Regions from separate parts of the Arthrobacter tumbae genome, predicted to be linked through region 1. Evidence: riboswitches for the same ligand, from Rfam matches in the RefSeq annotation. Region 1 holds a riboswitch; each other region holds the start of a gene.
The links. A riboswitch is a leader RNA that binds a small molecule or an ion and turns the genes downstream of it on or off. The one in region 1 is predicted to bind S-adenosylmethionine.
Positions count from the first base shown of each region.

Region 2: another riboswitch for S-adenosylmethionine. It lies ahead of JOD47_RS04365 (rhodanese-like domain-containing protein); the one in region 1 lies ahead of JOD47_RS07225 (bifunctional o-acetylhomoserine/o-acetylserine sulfhydrylase).
Region 3: another riboswitch for S-adenosylmethionine. It lies ahead of metX (homoserine O-acetyltransferase MetX); the one in region 1 lies ahead of JOD47_RS07225 (bifunctional o-acetylhomoserine/o-acetylserine sulfhydrylase).

Region 1 is NZ_JAFBCC010000001.1:1,511,055-1,514,851, forward strand. It holds gene uraD (2-oxo-4-hydroxy-4-carboxy-5-ureidoimidazoline decarboxylase) at 1-157, opposite strand, end outside; gene JOD47_RS07220 (PHP domain-containing protein) at 413-1,432, shown strand; gene JOD47_RS07225 (bifunctional o-acetylhomoserine/o-acetylserine sulfhydrylase) at 1,440-2,765, opposite strand; SAM riboswitch class IV at 2,809-2,924, opposite strand; gene aceE (pyruvate dehydrogenase (acetyl-transferring), homodimeric type) at 3,062-3,797, opposite strand, start outside.
Region 2 is NZ_JAFBCC010000001.1:912,394-916,190, reverse strand. It holds gene JOD47_RS04370 (O-succinylhomoserine sulfhydrylase) at 1-683, opposite strand, end outside; gene JOD47_RS04365 (rhodanese-like domain-containing protein) at 772-1,263, opposite strand; SAM riboswitch class IV at 1,270-1,395, opposite strand; gene JOD47_RS04360 (aminodeoxychorismate lyase) at 1,653-2,507, opposite strand; gene JOD47_RS04355 (hypothetical protein) at 2,532-2,816, opposite strand; gene JOD47_RS04350 (chorismate-binding protein) at 2,916-3,797, opposite strand, start outside.
Region 3 is NZ_JAFBCC010000001.1:2,965,326-2,969,122, reverse strand. It holds gene JOD47_RS14030 (VOC family protein) at 1-181, opposite strand, end outside; gene metX (homoserine O-acetyltransferase MetX) at 269-1,468, opposite strand; SAM riboswitch class IV at 1,486-1,618, opposite strand; gene JOD47_RS14020 (VOC family protein) at 1,990-2,631, shown strand; gene JOD47_RS14015 (CPBP family intramembrane glutamic endopeptidase) at 2,724-3,512, opposite strand; gene hutI (imidazolonepropionase) at 3,633-3,797, opposite strand, start outside.

The sequences.
Region 1 (3,797 bases):
GATAGGCTGCCTTCTCGGCGAAGGCGATCAGGTCGGCTTCCGAGGTGAACGGCCGGGCATCAATGATGGCCTCAACCCAGCGCGGGATGTCGACGCACGGCGTGAGTTGGGCAGCAGCCACTTCGGGGGTACAGGTATTGAGGGTTGCAAGACGCATGGGTGTCAGCTTTCTATAGAGCGCTATCGCCAGCGCTGAACACCCTTACCCTCGAACGAATTCGATTTGACTCGATGTTTCCGACGATAGTTCAGGAACCGTATGGTTCTCGTTTAGTTTCTATATGGTGGAATCTTTATTCCGAATTGATTGTAGCCCCGATCACACGGTAGCTGTCAAGCGTTACCTGGATCACATGATAGAGCCGCATCCACAGAACCCGCTACAGCGGCCTGGATAAGGGAAGATGGGCCTATGGATGCCACCGCCGCCCTGAATGAAATCGCCTTCTGGCTGGAACGCGAAATGGCTCCCAGCTTCAAGGTTCAGGCGTTCCGCAAGGCCGCCGCGGCCATCGCCGAGCTGGAGCCAGGCGAACTTGCACAACGGGCCCGCGACGGCCGGCTCAAACGCATGAAGGGCATCGGAGCGCGCTCCTACGAGGTCATCACCGAGGCGCTCGACGGCGAAGTCCCGGCCTATCTCGCGGACCTTCGCGAGCGCTCGAAGGAAGCCCTGGCCAGCGGCGGATCGGAGCTGCGTGCCCTCCTTCGCGGCGACCTGCACAGCCACAGCGACTGGTCCGACGGCGGGAGCCCGATCCCGCTCATGGTCGACGCCGCGCGTGCCCTCAACCACGAATACCTGGCGCTCACCGACCACTCCCCCAACCTGAAGATCGCAAACGGCCTGAGCGCGGAGCGCCTCACCGAGCAACTCCAGATCGTGGACCAGATCAACGACGACGACGGCGGCAACGGCTTCCGCCTCCTGAAGGGCATCGAGGTGGACATCCTCGAAGACGGAACACTGGATCAGTCGCTGCAGATGCTCGACCGGTTGGACATCGTCGTCGCCAGTGTCCACTCCAAGCTGCGCTCCGACCGCCGGACCATGACCGCGCGCATGCTGGGCGGCATCCGCGACCCGCACACCAACGTCTTGGGCCACTGCACCGGGCGCCTCGTCCAGGGCTCGCGCGGCCAGCGGCCGCAATCAGAGTTCGACGCCGAAAAGGTGTTCACCGCCTGCGCCGAACACAACGTAGCGGTGGAGATCAATTCACGCCCCGAGCGGCAGGACCCGCCGGATGACCTGATCCAGCTGGCGTTGGACACCGGGTGTCTCTTCAGCATCGACAGCGATGCCCACGCCCCCGGTCAGCTCGATTTCCTTCAGTACGGCGCGGAGCGCGCCGAAGCAAACGGCGTGCCCGCGGACCGCATCATTACGACGTGGCCGCTGGACAAACTGCTCGCCTGGGCGCGCTCCTGAAAGGAGCCTAAACTCCTGCCGCTTCCTTGGCTGCCCTGAAGCCGGCTTCAAGGTCCGCCAGGATGTCGTCGACGTGTTCAATTCCCACTGAGAGCCGCACGAGGCCAGGGGTGACACCGGCGATGACCTGCTGTTCCGGGGAGAGCTGGCTGTGGGTGGTCGACGCCGGGTGGATCACCAGCGAACGGACGTCACCGAGGTTGGCCACATGTGAGTGCAGTTCAAGGGCATCCACGAAGCGCTTGCCGGCCTCCGCGCCCCCGGCCAGGTTGAAGGAAACGATGGCACCGATCCCCTTGCGGCCGTACTTTCGGCCGCGCTCGTACCAGGCGCTCGAGGGCAGTCCGGCATAGGCGACCGACTCGACGTCCTCACGTGCTTCCAGCCACCGGGCTACCTCCGTGGCGTTGGAGACGTGCCGCTCCATGCGTAGGCTCAGGGTTTCCAGGCCCTGGGCAATCAGGAAGGCGTTGAACGGGGACACCGCGGAGCCGAGATCCCGCAGCAACTGAACCCTGGCCTTGAGGATGTAGGACAGGTTGGCCCCAAGGGCACCGTCGGCACCCAGGTCCCGCGCGTACACCAGACCGTTGTATGTCGGGTCCGGCGTGTTGAAGCCGGGGAACCGGCTGGGATCCTTGGCGAAGTCGAACCTACCGGAATCGACGATTACGCCGGCGATCGCGGTGCCGTGGCCGCCCAGGTACTTGGTGGCCGAATGGACAACGATGTCCGCACCCCACTCCAGGGGTCGGATCAGGTAAGGCGTGGCAAGGGTGTTGTCCACGATCAGGGGCACACCGGCGTCGTGCGCGGTTCGGGACACTCCTTCAATGTCGAGCACGTCCTGCCGCGGGTTGGAAACCACCTCCGCGAAGAAGAGCTTGGTGTTGGGCTGCACAGCGTCCCGCCACTGCTCCAGATTGTCCGGATCCTCCACAAACGTGACGGAAATGCCGAACTTCTTCAGCGTATGGGCGAGCAGGTTGTAGGTGCCGCCGTACAGGCTGGGGCTGGCAACCACGTGGTCACCCGCCTCGGCGACGTTCAGGATGGCGAAGGTCTCCGCCGCCTGGCCGGAGCTGAGCAGCAGCGCGCCCAGTCCGCCTTCCAGGCTGGCGATCCGCTGCTCCACCGCATCCTGCGTGGGGTTTCCGATTCGCGTGTAGATGGGAGCCAGCTCGGCAAGGGCAAACCGGTTGGCGGCGCTTTCGGCGCTGGGGAAGACGAACGACGTGGTCTGGTAGATCGGCAGGGCACGGGCACCCGTGGTGCTGTCCGGTTCCTGTCCGGCGTGAATCTGGCGGGTTTCGAAAGACCATTGGTTGGACATTCAAGGCTCCTTTGGCATGGGCCCGGCATGGTGGGAGCACCGCGGGCCGCGCTTGCCGTCCGGCTGGTGCCGGGCGGCCAGGTCTTCACCCGGAGCACCCCACCGCAGCTGGAGGGTTGCTGGCCAGCAAGCCGGGGCTTCGCGCTGGCACTCATGACCGTGGCCAGTGTAGGCGCAGGAGTATTCCCCCGGCACGAACATGACGTTCCATGTAATCCACGGGTTGAGTTGCTGAAGTTTTTGTCGCCTAGTTGCAGTTAAAAGTGGTTCTAGGTCGCAACTAGGCGACAAAAACGTCAGGGGAGGGTGAGGAGCGCGTACTTCTCCATTGCCTGGCGTGGGGCGTCGGCGTCGACCTCTCCCCGCTTCGCGAGGAGCTGAAGAGTGCGTACGACGACGGAGTGGGAGTCGATCTTGAAGTACCGCCTGGCTGCGGCGCGCGTGTCGGAGAAGCCGAACCCGTCCGCTCCGAGCGTGGCGAAATCCTGCGGCAGGAACTGGCGGATCTGGTCCGGAACGGCCTTCATATAGTCGGTAACGGCCACGATTGGTCCCGGCGCTTCACCCAGCTGCTGGGTGACGAAGGGAACGCGGGCCTCAGCGCCGGGATTGAGGAATGCTTCCTCCTCGGCGGCGAGTGCGTCGCGTCGCAGCTCGGTCCACGAGGTCACCGACCACACGTCAGCCGAGACCCCCCAGTGATCCGTCAGGAGCTCCTGCGCCTCGAGCGCCCAGGGCACTGCTACGCCTGAGGCGAGGATCTGCGCCTTCGGCCGGCCGCCGTCGTCGTCGTCGTTGCCTGGTTTCAGCCGGTAGAGGCCGCGCACCACCGCGTCGGCATCCAACTCCTCGGGCAGCGGCGGCTGGATGATGGGCTCGTTGTAGACGGTCAGGTAGTACATGACATTCGGATCTGTGGAATCCGGGCCATACATGCGTTCCAGCCCCGCGCGCATAATGATGCCCAGCTCATACCCGTAGGCAGGGTCGTAGGTGACAACGGCTGGATTGGTGGAAGCGAGAATGGGTGAG
Region 2 (3,797 bases), 600 kb from region 1:
CCGAGGATTGCGCCGCCCAGCACCCGCCCCTGCCCATCCATGTGTTTGGTGCCGGAATAGACGACGACGTCGGCACCCAGTTCCGTACACCGCTGCAGCAGCGGTGTGGCGAAGACATTGTCGACGACGACCTGCGCCCCGGCGGCATGGCCGAGCTCGACGACCGCCCGGATGTCGACGATCTCCTGCATGGGATTGGACGGCGATTCGAAGAACACCGCGGTGGTGGGAACGCTCAGCGCTTCCTCCCACTGGCTCAGGTCCCAGCCGTCCACGAAGACTGTCTCCACGCCCCAGCGGGGCAGGACCTCGTTCAGGATGACAAAGCAGGAGCCGAACAGGCTGCGGGAGGCAACTACCCGGTCACCGGCCGCGAGGAGTGCACCGAGTGCGGTGAAGACGGCGGACATGCCGCTGGCGGTGGCGAAACACGCCTCCGCTCCCTCGAGCAGGCGGAGTCGTTCCTGGAACATGGCGACAGTCGGGTTCCCGTACCGGGAGTACACAAACCGGTCCACCTCGCCGGTGAAGGCCGCCTCCGCCGCCGCAGCGGAGGAATACACGAAGCCCGAGTTCAGAAAGAGTGCCTCGGACGTCTCCTCGAAGTTGGACCGTGCCAGCCCGCCACGCACCGCAAGGGTGTCGGAGGACCAGGCGGCGACGTCGTCGTCCGGGCGTTGGATCCGGGGGTAGCCGCCGTTGCCGGCGACGGGCTCACGGCTCGCCGCCGGAGAGAACGACGACGGCGCGGGCTCACTCACGGGCGCGGGCTCACTCACCGGCGTCGTCACGGTCCGCTGCCGGCAGGGCAGCGCCGGTCGGTCCTGTGGTCTCTGAATGCGTGGTTTCGGTATGCACTGTGGTGGCCAGGCCGCTGGAGCGCCAGCCGCCGTCGGCCTCGAAGCCGTGCAGCACGTTGTACGCAGTGTGACCGGCAGCGGTTGCGTTCTGCGCTGCGGCCACGGAGCGGACGCCCGAGCGGCACAGGAAAAGCAGCTCACGGCCCTTGAGGCCGTTCAGCTGGTTGAGGAAAGAGACGTTGCGGGTGCCGTCGGAGCGGTTCCACTCGAGGAAGAGAGGTACGGTCCCGGCGTCGGTGAGGTCGGGGACGCCGACTGCCTGCCACTCCTCAACCGTGCGCACATCCACGAGTACGGCGCCCTTGCTGACGCGCTCAACGGCATCACGGGGAGTGATGTCGCCGGCGTAACCGCCGACGGGCCGGGACTGTGTCCGGGAATGGGGGGTGGAATGCGATGTCACTGTGTCTCCTCACGCTGTGCACGCTGGTGATCATGGAACCTGATCGTTGTGCCGAGTAGTCACCTGAGGCACCCCGCCGTGAAAGAGGGTTGCCGGCCAGCAAGTCAGGGCTTGGCACTGGCGCTCGTTACTCCGGAATGAACGTAGCACCGGCGATGGTACGGCTGCCACGCTGGGCCGTAACGTGCGGTAACGCCTGCGGCGCTCTGAGCTGCGGGCATGGGCCAAAGGTGCCGGTGCGTGGCAGGTTCGTGGGCCAAAGGTGCCGGTGCGTGCCAGATTCGTGGGGACGTCCCCACGATCCTGCCGATTCCCGGCGCGTTTGCCGTCGAGCTGGGAAACAGGCGCGTTTGCGGTCGAACTGGGAGGCCGGCGCGTTTGCGGTCGAGCTAGGAGACGGACTCCACGAGACCGCTCAATTCGTCGGTCAGCTCCGGCGAGACCGTCACCGGCGTTCCGTCGATGGACCCGACCTCGGCGAGCAGACGCACGCTCGAGATCAGCCAGACGCCGTCAGAGACGAACAGGTCTGGTGGCACCAGCGGACCGTAACCCAACTCCCAGCCAGCCTCGCTCGCAGCGGTAAACAGTGCGCCCTGGGAGGTGCCGGGCAGGATTCCGCTCTCCAGCTGCGGCGTGATGAGGTGCTTGACCCCGTCGATTACCCGCGCGATCAGGACGGTCGACGTCGGGCCCTCGAGGACCTTGCCGTCGGACGAGGTGAAGATGACATCATCGGCGCCGCGCGAACGGGCATAGCGGACCGCCGCCATGTTCACCGCGTAGGAGAGGGTCTTGGCTCCCATCAGCAGCCACGGAGCACGCTGGGCGACGGTGCTGTCGTAGCCGCGGTCAAGCAGGAGGACCGACAGCCGCTGTCCGCGCAGCCCGTCCGGTACGGCGGACACCTGGACCCACGCGGTGGCTCCCGCGGCTGGTTCGCCACGGGTGGCTACGAGCTTGACCACGAGTTCACCGTCGTCGTCGGCTTCGGTAAGCGCGGTGGTGATGGCACGTTCCCAGGCGTCCGACGACGGGACGTTGAGTTCCAGCGCGGCGGCGGACGTCGCCAGCCGGGCGAGGTGTGCCTGCAGTTTCCGGGGAGCGCCGTTGACGGCGAGCATGGTCTCAAAGATGCCGTCACCCCGGGTGATCCCGGTGTCGGTGACCATCAGCTGCGGCTGTGCTGCGTCAGCGATGCGGCCATCGGGACAGGCGGAGTCGAGGAACACCAGAACACTCATGCGATCAGCATAGTGACCGGAGCGTCAGGAGCTCGTGTCACTTTCCTCATTCAGCCCGCGCTGTGCGAAGTCTGCTTCGTCGGAAGCTTCCGGCGGCAGGGGATCGGTGGCGTCCGGAACCTGGCCTGGTGCGTAGTCGATGAGCCCGGCGTCGACCCGTTCCTGCTCCGTTGCGGCCGCCAGGGCATCGTCATCGAGGCGTTCGGGCTGCCCCGCATGGCCCTGATGGATGCGGTTGGGGAGGAACTCGTTATCCGGCTCCTGGACGTCGTCCAGGTTGGGCGTGTTTTCATCGTTGGAGCTAGTCATGACTGTTCTCCTTCGTTGCACTTTCCTCGGGCGTCCCATGCTTCCACAGACCCTGATCGGACGAAAGGCCCCCGCCCGTGTGCCGGCTTGATTGGAGAGTCAGTCGGGAAAGGACGAGCCCAGCGCGGACAGCACCCCGAACGCTTTTGTCCGGACCTCGTCCCACTCCTCGGCGGGGTCGGAATCCGCAGTGATCGCGCCGCCCACCCCCAGCGTGAGGCGGGTGCCGCCGTCGTCGTCCTCCATCAGGAGGGTGCGGATGACGACGGCGAGGTCCGCCGCCCCATCGAGGGAGAAGTAGCCGGCGGCACCGGCATAGATGCCGCGGGGTCTTTCCTCCAGCCGGTCCAGGATCGCCATGGTGCTGATCTTCGGCGCACCCGTCATTGAACCGGCCGGAAATGCTGCGGCGACGGCTTCGGCACGGGAGGAACCGGGCCGGAGACGCGCGTCGATCGTGCTCACCATCTGGTGGACCGTGGCGTACGTTTCGATATCGCACAAGCGGGTCACCGTCACGGTTCCGGGGACTGCGAGATGGGAGAGGTCATTGCGGAGCAGGTCCACGATCATGATGTTCTCGGCCCGGTCCTTCGTGCTGGTGCGCAGATCCTCCTGCAGGGCGGCGTCCTCGGCCGGGTCCTTGGACCGGCGCCGGGTTCCCTTGATCGGTTCGGCGCGCATTCCGCCCGCCGAGTCCAGCCGCAGGAACCGCTCCGGCGACGTGCTCGCGACGGCGAATTCCGGGAAGCTGAAGTAGTGCGCAAACGGTGCGGGATTGGCGTCGCGCAGAGCGAGGTAGGTGCCGAACGGATCCAGTGGCGCTTCCTCCCGGGCGGTCAGGGCCGTCGTCAGGCACACCTCGTACGAGTTGCCGTCCGTGATTTCCGCCTTGGCCGCGCGGATCTTCTCCAGATAGGGCTCCCGTGTATCCCGCGAGGTGAAGCGCGGTGCTCCCAGTGGGCGCGGAGCACTCACCGG
Region 3 (3,797 bases), 1.5 Mb from region 1:
GATGTGACGCATCCGGCACGCGCTGGAAGCACAGATCCAGCACCGGTCCACCCTCGATGGTGAGCCGGGTTTCGAAGCCGTCTAATTCGTCTGTGAGCCGCTCACCGCCGACGACAGCCTCCCAGAACCGGCCGAGCCGCTGTGGGTCAACTGCATCGAAGACAAGGTTCTCCAGGTACATGGTCCTCACCGTAGGCCAGCCGATAGCGACCGCTCAAGGAAGCGCCCCGCCTGGCGCGGGAGAAAGCCCGCCGGGCTCCAAGCCGCGCTAGCCGGCGCGCAACCGCGACTCTGAGGCGGTCTCCTGGACACCGCCGTCGTCGGTGTTGCTTGGAACGTTGCTATAAAACGCTGCCACCAGCGCGGGCTCGAGCTGCGCGATCTCCGTGAGGAACGCATCATGGCCGATGGGTGAGGCAATGGTGTGGACGGCAACGTTCCCGGGTAGCGCGGACGCCAGTTCAGCGGACTGACGCGGCCAGTAGAGGCGGTCGGAATCCACAGCGGCGATAAAGAACTCGGCCGTGGTGTCAGCGAGCGCAGAGCTGAGACTGCCACGGTCACGGGCAACGTCGTGGCTCATCAACGCTTCGGTGAGGATGACGTAGCTGTTGGCATCGAACCGGCGGACCAGCTTTTCCGCCTGATGATCCAGGTAGCTCTCCACCTGGTACCGGCCGCGCCCGCCCGGCACCGCAGAACCGAATGGCTCCTCCACACCTTGCGCTGCCCGGCCGAACCGGTGCACGAGTTCAGCCTCCGAACGGTACGTGATGTGCGCGATGCGCCGGGCAAGGCCCAGCCCATCCTCGGGACCGGCGCTTCCGTAGTAGTCGCCCCCGGTGAACCGCGGATCGAGGCGGATGGCCTGCACCTGCGTCTGCGCGAAGGCGATCTGCTCCGCCGTGCTCGCCGCCCCGCACGCAATGACAGCGCACCGCTGCACCCGCCGGGGATAAGTGACGGCCCACTCCAGCGCCCGCGCGCCTCCCATCGACCCGCCCAGCACCGAGTGCCAGGAGGAAATGCCGAGCAGGTCTGCGAGCAGGGCCTCGGCGCGGACGGAATCGCGGATGGTGACAAAGGGGAACCGTGAACCCCACGGCAGCCCATTTGGGTCAAGCGATGCCGGCCCCGTGGACCCGTAACAGCCGCCCAGCATATTGATGGACACCACAAAGTAGCGGTCCGTGTCGATTGTCCTGCCCGGACCCACCAGCCCGTCCCACCAACCATCCTCGGCGGACTCACCGCGCGCTACATGCGAACTGCCGGTGAGCGCGTGCTCGATGAGCACCGCGTTGGAGGCATCGGCATTGAGCGTGCCCCATGTCTCGTAGGCAAGGACGACGTCAGGCAGATTCCCGCCCGTTTCCAGCGCCAGCGGGCCGATCCGGAGCCGCTGCACGACGACGCCGTCAACAATCTCCGCTTCCGGCTGCGGAACCGCTGTGGTGATGCCTGTCAAAACCCTGCCGCCTTACTGAATCGCGCTTGCTCCTGCACACTGCGTGCAGGGCCTGGTCGTCACCCGGGGCACCCCGCCGCGAGGGAGGGTTGCCGGACAGCAAGCCGGGGCTGATGGCGGGCAGAACCCGCCGCACTGTCACTCGTTACCTCGTTCAAGCAAACCCGACCAGCCCGGGTGAGAGCAACTATTGTGACGTGCGGTGAAAGTCGGCCGGCGCTCACGAGGGCGGGCGGCGAAACGATGACCCGGCGCCCGAAGGCCGGCGCTCACGATGGCCGGCACCGCCAAAGATGCTTGAGTGGGGCCGCTCTCGTCTATGGGAAAACGGTCGGCCCCACTCAAGGGGGAGGCCCAGTGGGCGTCCCGGGCAGGAAGCTCCGGCGGTCTCGGAACCGGGCTACCTGTCAGAAGCAACTATCCGGCTCTGACCTTGGGTTTTGCTTGTGGCACCCGCCACCTGAATGTGACTTAGGTAACCCTTAGTCGAGGCGTCCATCACAAAGTGCCAAAATGGGGCCATGCGCCTGGATCATGTGTCTTATGCCTGCGAACCCGACGGTCTGACTGCTACTGCGGAACGGATTGCCGACGCCCTCGGTGTTGAATTCGTCAAGGGTGGAGTACACCCGCGGTTTGGTACCCGCAACATGATTGTCCCGTTGGTCAATGGCCAGTACCTCGAGGTCGTCGAAGTCCTCGACCATCCCGCATCGGACAAGGCTCCGTTCGGCCAGGCTGTGCGGGCACGGTCCGAGGCAGGCGGCGGCTGGATGGGCTGGTGTGTTGCCGTTGATGACCTCGCACCGTTCGAGGATCGCCTTGGCCGCAGTGCCGTTCCCGGGAACCGCAAGTTCCCCGACGGGCAGGAGCTGACCTGGCAGCAGATCGGCATCAAGGGCCTCATCGCTGACCCCCAGGTCCCCTACATGATTCGCTGGGACGACGGCACGGAATCCCTTCACCCGTCCCACGCTCGGGCCGCGTCAGCGCGCCTCAGCGCACTGACCATCGCCGGGTCCGCTGAACGCGTCACGGAATGGCTCGGCACTCCCGTCAGCCACCCCCTGGATGACGTCGACGTCGAGTGGATCGCTCCCAACGGCACGCCCGGCATCATGTCAGTAGCGTTCGAAACGCCGAAGGGTGCAGTCCGGATCTAGTGCGGGACTTTCGCGGGACTGGTTCGCAGGCTCCCGAAACCGGTCGCAGCGCTAGGTCCCGATGCGGCTAGCTCACGACGCCGATCGCGGCGCTAGTTCCCAATGCCGATGGCCGGGCCGAAGATCGCGAAGCCCACAAAGCCGGCAATATCGAGCAGCGCGTGGGCTATGACCAGCGGCATCACCCGCTTGGTACGCGTGTAGGCGTAGCCGAAGATAAGGCCCATGATTACGTTGCCGATGAACGGGCCGATCCCCTGGTACAGGTGGTAGCTCCCGCGCAGGAGCGCCGAAACCACAATGATCACCGGAACCGACCAGCCCAGTTCCCGGAGCCGCTCAAAAAGGTAGCCCACCACAATCACCTCTTCGAGCACCGCATGGCGGACGGCCGAAAGCACCAGTACCGGCAGCGTCCACCAGTAGGTGTCAAGCGCCGTCGGGATGATCGCAGTGGTGAGTCCCAACGCCCGGCCTGCGGCGTACACCCCTAGTGTTCCCACACCGATCACCGCGGCGAGCCCCACACCCAGGCCAAAGTCGACCTTCGGCTTGCTGAAGGTGAAGCCGATGCGGCGGAACGCCGACTTACCCGGCTCGGTGAGCAGGAAGAGCACAAGCACCACGGGAACCAGCGCAAAAAAGATGTTCAGCAATTGGTAGGTGAGGTCGAAGTACTGCCGGTCGTCCAGAACCGGATTGAGCCGGGTGGTCTGGGCGGACAGGGGCGCGCGGGTCAGCTTGTCGATCAGCTCCACCACGGCGTAGACCCCAGCCTGGCCCAGGGACAGGCCAAGGACAATCAGGATCTCCGCTTTGAGGCGTTTCCTGCCGGCGGTTGACGACAACGACGACGGCTGGCTGGTTTTGGCGGTTGGCATGCCTTCATGGTGCCGTACGCTTCGGTGCTTGCCAAAGCGTACAAAAACGGTTCCCCGGGTAGTTTTTGTCGCCTACTTGCTGTTCCGAGCATCGTAAAACAGCAGCTAGGCGACAAAAACTCAACGGACCCGCTGGCCGTCGCGCCACACGGCATGCGTCAGGTGCATCCCCGGACGGTAGGCGAGATGGGTCGCTGACGGTGCGTCCAGCAGCTGCAGGTCAGCCCGGTGTCCGACTGCGAGCGAACCCACGGCCAGCCGGCCACCGTCGTCGGTTGTCTGCTC